Regions from separate parts of the Streptomyces sp. NPDC056503 genome, predicted to be linked through region 2. Evidence: riboswitches for the same ligand, from Rfam matches in the RefSeq annotation. Region 2 holds a riboswitch; each other region holds the start of a gene.

Region 1 (2,259 bases), on a different contig from region 2:
CGGACCAGAAGTACGGGACGGGGTCGTACGGCTCCGGGGCGGGGCCGTCGGCTCCGGTGAGGTCGGCGGCGACCGTGCGGGGGCCCTGGAGGGCGTTGTCCCAGTGGTGGACGAGGAGCCGCTCCCCGTAGCGGGCGGAGGGGAAGGAGGCGCAGTCGCCGACCGCGTACACGTCGGGCAGGGAGGTGCGCAGCCGGTCGTCGGCGGTGACGGCGCCGCTCGGGTCGAGGGCGATGCCGGAGTCCGCGAGCCAGTCGGTGGCGGGGCGGGCGCCGATGCCGACGACGACGGCGTCGGCGGGGAGCTCGCGGCCGTCGGCGAGGACGACGGCGCCGGGGCGGACGGTGGCCACGCGCGCGTGGGTGAGGAGTTCGGCGCCGCTCTCGGCGTACCAGCCGGCCATGACGGTGGTGACCTCGTCGGGCAGGGCGCCGGCGAGCGGGAGGGCGGCGGCCTCGACGACGGTGACGGCGCAGCCGGCCTCGCGGGCGGCGGTGGCGAACTCGGCGCCGATCCAGCCGGCGCCGACCACGACGACGGGGCCGCCGCCGGCCAGGACGGGGCCGAGGCGGACGGCGTCGTCGAGGGTGCGCAGCAGGTGGACGCCGGGGACTCCCCCGGTGCCGGGGAGGGTGAGCGGGTGGGCGCCGGTGGCGAGGACGAGGGCGTCGTACGGGAAGCGCCCCTCCTCGGTGACGAGTTCGCGGGCGGCGGGGCGCAGCCCGGTCGCGTCGAGGCCGAGGCGGAGGTCGACGCCGAGGGACTCGAAGTCGACGTCGAAGGCGGAGTGCTCGGCCTTGCCGAGGAGGACCGCCTTGGAGAGCGGGGGCCGGTCGTAGGGCTGGTGGGGTTCGGCGCCGATGAGGGTGACGGGGCCCTCGAAGCCCTGCTCGCGCAGGGCGACGGCGGTCTGCACGCCCGCCATGCCCGCGCCGACGATCACGACGTGCCGCTGGTTCTGCTTCTGCTCGCTCACTCGTCCACCATACGCATCTGACACATCGTCAGATAGAAGGCCCTCTGTGGCGCTCCGGCGACGGGGGCTAGGGTGGCGGGCACACACCACTCGCGGGAGCCCGGACGCACCGGGCTGAGAGGGAGGCTGGCCGGCCTCCGACCGTACGAACCTGATCCGGGTCATGCCGGCGAAGGGAGGGGCGGGAACGCCCATGCGTTCTTCCGACAGCACCAACGACAGCACCCACGACGGCACCGTCACCGCGACCACCGACGTCACCGCGACCACCGACGTCCTCGTGGTCGGCGGCGGCGTCATCGGCCTCGTCACGGCCTGGCGGGCGGCCCTGCGCGGGCTGACCGTCGCGGTCGTCGACCCCGCACCGGGCGGCGGCGCCGCGCGGGTCGCGGCCGGCATGCTCGCCGCCGTCACCGAACTGCACTACGGCGAGGAGACCCTGCTCGGGCTCAACCTCGCCTCCGCCGAGCGCTACCCCGCGTTCGTGGCCGAGCTGGAGGAGGCCACCGGCCTCGACGTGGGCTACCGGGCCTGCGGCACGCTCGCCGTCGCGCTCGACGCCGACGACCGGGCCCACCTGCGCGAGCTGCACGCCCTCCAGACCCGCTGCGGACTCGCCTCCGAATGGCTGAGCGGCCGCGAGTGCCGCCGTCTGGAGCCCATGCTGGCGCCCGGCGTGCGCGGCGGGCTCCGGGTGGACGGCGACCACCAGGTGGACCCGCGCCGGCTCGCCGCCGCGCTGCTCACCGCCTGCGAGCGGGCCGGGGTGGTCTTCCACCGGGCGCTCGCCGAGCGGCTCACGGTGGTCCGCGACCGGGCGCGCGGAGTCGTCCTGGGCGACGGCACCGAGCTGACCGCCGGCCGGACCGTCCTCGCCGCCGGCAGCCTCAGCGGCCGCCTCGCGGGCGTGCCGCCGTCGGTCCTGCCGCCGGTCCGCCCGGTGAAGGGCCAGGTCCTGCGGCTGCGGATCCCCGCCCCGTACGCCCCCTTCCTCTCCCGCACCGTCCGGGCCGTGGTCCGCGGCAGCCACGTCTACCTGGTGCCGCGCGAGAACGGCGAGCTGGTCGTCGGCGCCACCAGCGAGGAGCTGGGCTGGGACACCACGGTGACCGCGGGCGGGGTGTACGAGCTGCTGCGCGACGCCCACGAGCTGGTCCCCGGCCTCACCGAGCTGCCGCTCACCGAGACGCTGGCCGGACTGCGCCCCGGCTCCCCGGACAACGCGCCGCTGCTCGGCCCGAGCGCCCTGCCCGGCCTCGACCTGGCCACCGGCCACTACCGCA
Region 2 (2,259 bases):
CGGGTTCGACCCCTCCAGGATCGCGGGCAGGATGAAGAGGGTGAGCACCAGGAAGCTCACGGCGAGCGCGATCAGGGCCATCACGCCCCGCATCCGCCCGACGAGCACGACCGCGAGCGCGAAGATGCCGGCGAGGACCGCCATCGGCACCTTCCGGTTCACGTCCGTCACCGAGTACTGCAGGTCCTTCGGGGCGTCGGGGGCGTAGGCGACCACCACGCCCTGGCCCTCCTCCAGTTGGCGCGGGGCGTCCGGCTGCACGATCTCGGTGAACCGCCGCCCCTTGTCCGGACCGCTGGTGACCTCGATCGTCGCCTTCTCGCACTGCCCCTGCTGACCGTTGACCGCCTCGCGGCCCTGCGGGGTGGAGGTATCGCCGGTGGGCGGCACCTGCGCCGCGTTCACGTCCCGGCAGTCGACCTGCTCGACCGCCACGACCTCGCCCTGTTCGGTCTGCCGGTCGAAGCCGACCCCGGTCCGCTCGTGGGCCGGCGTGCCACCGGGCCAGAGCACCACGAGACCGACGACCACGGCGGTGGCGAAGGGGATGAGGACCGCCGCGATGACTCTTCGCAGATGGCGCGAGACGGGTGCGGCGGGCCCGTGGCTGTGGCTGTGCCCATGACCGGAGCCGTGGCCGGAGCCATGGCCCGGACCGTGCTGACCAGCGCCGGAACCGGCGCCGTGCCCGTGCTCATGGCCGTGCGGATCGGGGGACTGCTGTGAGGAAGTCACCGCCCGATCATCGCAAGAACGGTGGGGGGCCCACTGTTCAGCACGCCAGGGAGGGCGCTAGCCTCGTGACACCTTTGCACACGCGGGAGCTCGGAGCACCGGGCTGAGAGGGCGCTGATCACCGTACGCGCGTACTGACTGACGTACGTACGGGAGGAGGCTGCGCCGACCGCCGAACCTGTTACCGGGTAATGCCGGCGTAGGGAGATTCGGTCTCATGACCATTCAGGACGCACGCACGCCTGCCTCCGACCAGAACGACCAGAGCGACTCGAACGGCGCGCGCACGCCGGGCTGGCACAAGGGGTACGTCGAGGGCTCCCGCCCGGACCTCCGGGTGCCGGTCCGTCAGGTCCACCTCACCAACGGCAAGGACGTGACGCTGTACGACACGTCCGGTCCGTACACCGACCCCGCGGTCGACACCGACGTGCGCCGTGGACTGCTCCCGCTCCGCGAGAACTGGATCATCGCGCGCGGCGACACCGAGGAGTACGCGGGCCGTCCGGCCCGCCCCGAGGACGACGGCATCAAGCACACCTCGCCGCGCGGCGGCGGGCTCAAGAACCTCGACGCGGTCTTCCCGGGCCGCCCGCGGCTGCCCCGCCGTGGTCGCGCCGGCCAGGCCGTGACCCAGCTCGCCTACGCCCGCCGGGGGGAGATCACCCCGGAGATGGAGTACGTGGCGATCCGGGAGAACGTCTCCCCCGAGGTCGTCCGCGAGGAGATCGCGGCGGGCCGCGCGGTGCTGCCGGCCAACGTCAACCACCCGGAGATCGAGCCGATGATCATCGGCAAGCGGTTCCTGGTGAAGGTCAACGCCAACATCGGCAACTCCGCGGTCACCTCCTCCATCGAGGAGGAGGTGGAGAAGATGACCTGGGCGACCCGCTGGGGCGCCGACACGGTCATGGACCTGTCCACCGGCCGCAACATCCACACCACCCGCGAGTGGGTGCTGCGCAACTCCCCCGTGCCGATCGGCACCGTGCCGCTCTACCAGGCCCTGGAGAAGGTCGACGGCAAGGCCGAGGAGCTGACCTGGGAGATCTACAAGGACACGGTCATCGAGCAGGCCGAGCAGGGCGTGGACTACATGACCGTGCACGCCGGCGTGCTCCTGCCGTACGTGCCGCTCACCGCGCGCCGCAAGACCGGCATCGTCTCGCGCGGCGGCTCGATCATGGCGGCCTGGTGTCTCGCGCACCACAAGGAGAACTTCCTCTACACCCACTTCGAGGAGCTCTGCGAGATCCTGGCGGCGTACGACGTCACCTACTCGCTCGGCGACGGACTGCGGCCCGGCTCGATCGCTGACGCCAACGACGAGGCCCAGTTCGCGGAGCTGCGCACGCTCGGCGAGCTGAACACGATCGCCAAGCGGCACAACGTGCAGACGATGATCGAGGGCCCCGGGCACGTCCCGATGCACAAGATCAAGGAGAACATCGACCTCCAGCAGGAGATCTGCGAGGAGGCGCCGTTCTACACGCTCGGCCCGCTGACCACGGACGTCGCGCCCGC
Region 3 (2,259 bases), on a different contig from region 2:
CCCCCGGCAGCGCCACCAGCAGCGTCAGCCCCGTGGAGGCGACCGCCTGCCACACGGTGAAGCCGAGCACGTCGAGGATGTCGGAGCGCCCCAGCGTCGTCCCGATCGCGCCGAGGTCCCAGGCGCCGTCGGGCCGCAGCCCGCGCTCGACGATCGAGACCACGGGCCAGGCGAAGAAGAACGCGAAGAACGCGACGGGCAGGGCCATCAGCCCCAGCCGCGCCGCGCTCCCCTTCACCCCACGCCTCACTTGAGGAGCGACGACCACTGCTGGATCCACGCCTCGCGCTTCTCGGCGATCTTCTCCGGCTCCATCGTCTCCGGCTTCTCGACGACCACGCCGTGCTTCGTGAACAGCTCCGGCAGGGTCGCGTCCTTCGCCACCGGGTTCACGAACATCTGGAGCGGCATGTCGTCCTGGAACTTCTTCGACACCAGGAAGTCGATCAGCGCCTTGCCGCCCTCGGGGTTCTTCGCCCCGTTCAGCAGACCGGCGAACTCGATCTGCCGGAAGCAGGTGCCGGTGGACACCCCGGTGGGGGCCTCCTTCGGCTGCGGCTCGGCGTACAGCACCTCGACCGGCGGGCTGGAGGCGTAGGAGACGACCAGCGGGCGGTCGCCCTTGGCCTCCTTGCCGCCGGCCGAGCCGGAGAACTCCTGGTTGTAGGCGAGCTCCCAGCTGTCGACGGTCTTCACGCCGTTCGCCTTCAGCTTCGACCAGTAGTCCTGCCAGCCCGCGTCGCCGTACTTCGCGACGGTGCCGAGGAGGAAGCCGAGGCCCGGGGAGGACCGCTCGGGGTTCTCCACCACGAGGAGGTCCTTGTACTCCGGCTTCGCCAGGTCGTCGAAGGACTGCGGCGGCGCCAGCTTCTTGTCGGCGAAGTACTTCTTGTCGTAGTTGACGCAGATGTCGCCGGTGTCGATCGGGGTGACCCGCTTGTCGAGCTTGAAGCCGGCCGGGATCCGGTCCGCGCCCTTCGCCTCGTACGTCTCGAAGATGCCGTTGTCGACGGCGCGGGAGAGCAGGGTGTTGTCGACGCCGAAGAAGACGTCGCCCTGCGGGGAGCCCTTGGTCAGGATCTCCTTGTTGACGGCCTCGCCCGCGTCACCGGCCTTCAGCACCTTCACGGTGAAGCCGGTCTGCTTCGTGAACTCCGCCAGCACCTCCTTCGAGGCGTTGAAGGAGTCGTGGCTCACGAGGGTCACGGTCTTCGGCGCGGGCTCTCCGGACTTCCCCGCGGCCTCGCGGACGGACTCGGTGGAGCAGGCGGCGAGGCTCGTGACGCCGAGCGCCGCGACCAGCGCGACGGCGGCGGCCTTCCTGGTGTTCATGTGATGTCCTCCTGGGTGGGACCAGGAAGAGACGCGGCCCTGCCCGCGCCCGGGGAGACCGGACGCGGGCAGGGCGCAACAGCTCGAGTTACGACCGAACTTCCTACCCGGAATGACCCGGGCGAGGTTCAGAGGGTCTGCGGTCTACGGTTACCGCACTCTCAGCGCTGTGGCGCTCCCCTGTCGGAATATGCAGGTGTGTTCGAGCACAGGGTACAAGGTCAGCGTTCGGCGGCCGCGAGCTGCCCACAGGCGCCGTCGATCTCCTGGCCCCGGGTGTCCCGCACGGTCACCGGCACGCCGTGCCGGGCGATGGCCTCCACGAAGGCCTTCTCGTCCTCCGGCCGCGACGCGGTCCACTTCGAGCCCGGCGTCGGGTTCAGCGGGATCAGGTTGACGTGCACCCGCTTGCCCTTGAGCAGCCGGCCCAGCAGGTCGCCGCGCCACGCCTGGTCGTTGATGTCCCGGATGAGGGCGTACTCGATGGAGATCCGGCGGCCGGACTTCTCGGCGTACTCCCAGGCCGCGTCCAGCACCTCCCGCACCTTCCAGCGCGTGTTCACCGGCACCAGCGTGTCCCGCAGCTCGTCGTCCGGAGCGTGCAGCGAGACCGCGAGCCGGCACTTGAAGCCCTCGTCGGCGAAGCGCAGCATCGCCGGCACGAGCCCGACCGTGGACACGGTGATCCCGCGCTGCGAGAGCCCCAGCCCGTCGGGCTCGGGATCGGTCAGCCGGCGGATGGAACCGACGACCCGCTTGTAGTTGGCGAGCGGCTCGCCCATCCCCATGAAGACGATGTTCGACAGCCGCGCGGGCCCACCGGGCACCTCGCCGTCGCGCAGCGCGCGCATGCCGTCGACGATCTGGTGCACGATCTCTGCGGTCGACAGGTTCCGGTCGAGACCGGCCTGCCCGGTCGCGCAGAAC

Evidence for each region. A riboswitch is a leader RNA that binds a small molecule or an ion and turns the genes downstream of it on or off. The one in region 2 is predicted to bind thiamine pyrophosphate.
Region 1: it holds a riboswitch for thiamine pyrophosphate, as region 2 does, so the genes downstream of both, thiO (glycine oxidase ThiO) here and thiC (phosphomethylpyrimidine synthase ThiC) in region 2, are expected to answer to the same signal.
Region 3: it holds a riboswitch for thiamine pyrophosphate, as region 2 does, so the genes downstream of both, ACFQ8C_RS01470 (thiamine ABC transporter substrate binding subunit) here and thiC (phosphomethylpyrimidine synthase ThiC) in region 2, are expected to answer to the same signal.

Annotation. Positions count from the first base shown of each region.
Region 1 covers NZ_JBHTST010000057.1:35,649-37,907, forward strand. Annotated here, with positions in the region: gene ACFQ8C_RS18925 (NAD(P)/FAD-dependent oxidoreductase) at 1-976, opposite strand, end outside; TPP riboswitch at 1,059-1,172, shown strand; gene thiO (glycine oxidase ThiO) at 1,170-2,259, shown strand, end outside.
Region 2 covers NZ_JBHTST010000007.1:62,966-65,224, forward strand. Annotated here, with positions in the region: gene ACFQ8C_RS03720 (YibE/F family protein) at 1-735, opposite strand, end outside; TPP riboswitch at 808-958, shown strand; gene thiC (phosphomethylpyrimidine synthase ThiC) at 953-2,259, shown strand, end outside.
Region 3 covers NZ_JBHTST010000003.1:21,783-24,041, reverse strand. Annotated here, with positions in the region: gene ACFQ8C_RS01475 (ABC transporter permease) at 1-208, opposite strand, end outside; gene ACFQ8C_RS01470 (thiamine ABC transporter substrate binding subunit) at 247-1,332, opposite strand; TPP riboswitch at 1,415-1,524, opposite strand; gene rlmN (23S rRNA (adenine(2503)-C(2))-methyltransferase RlmN) at 1,554-2,259, opposite strand, start outside.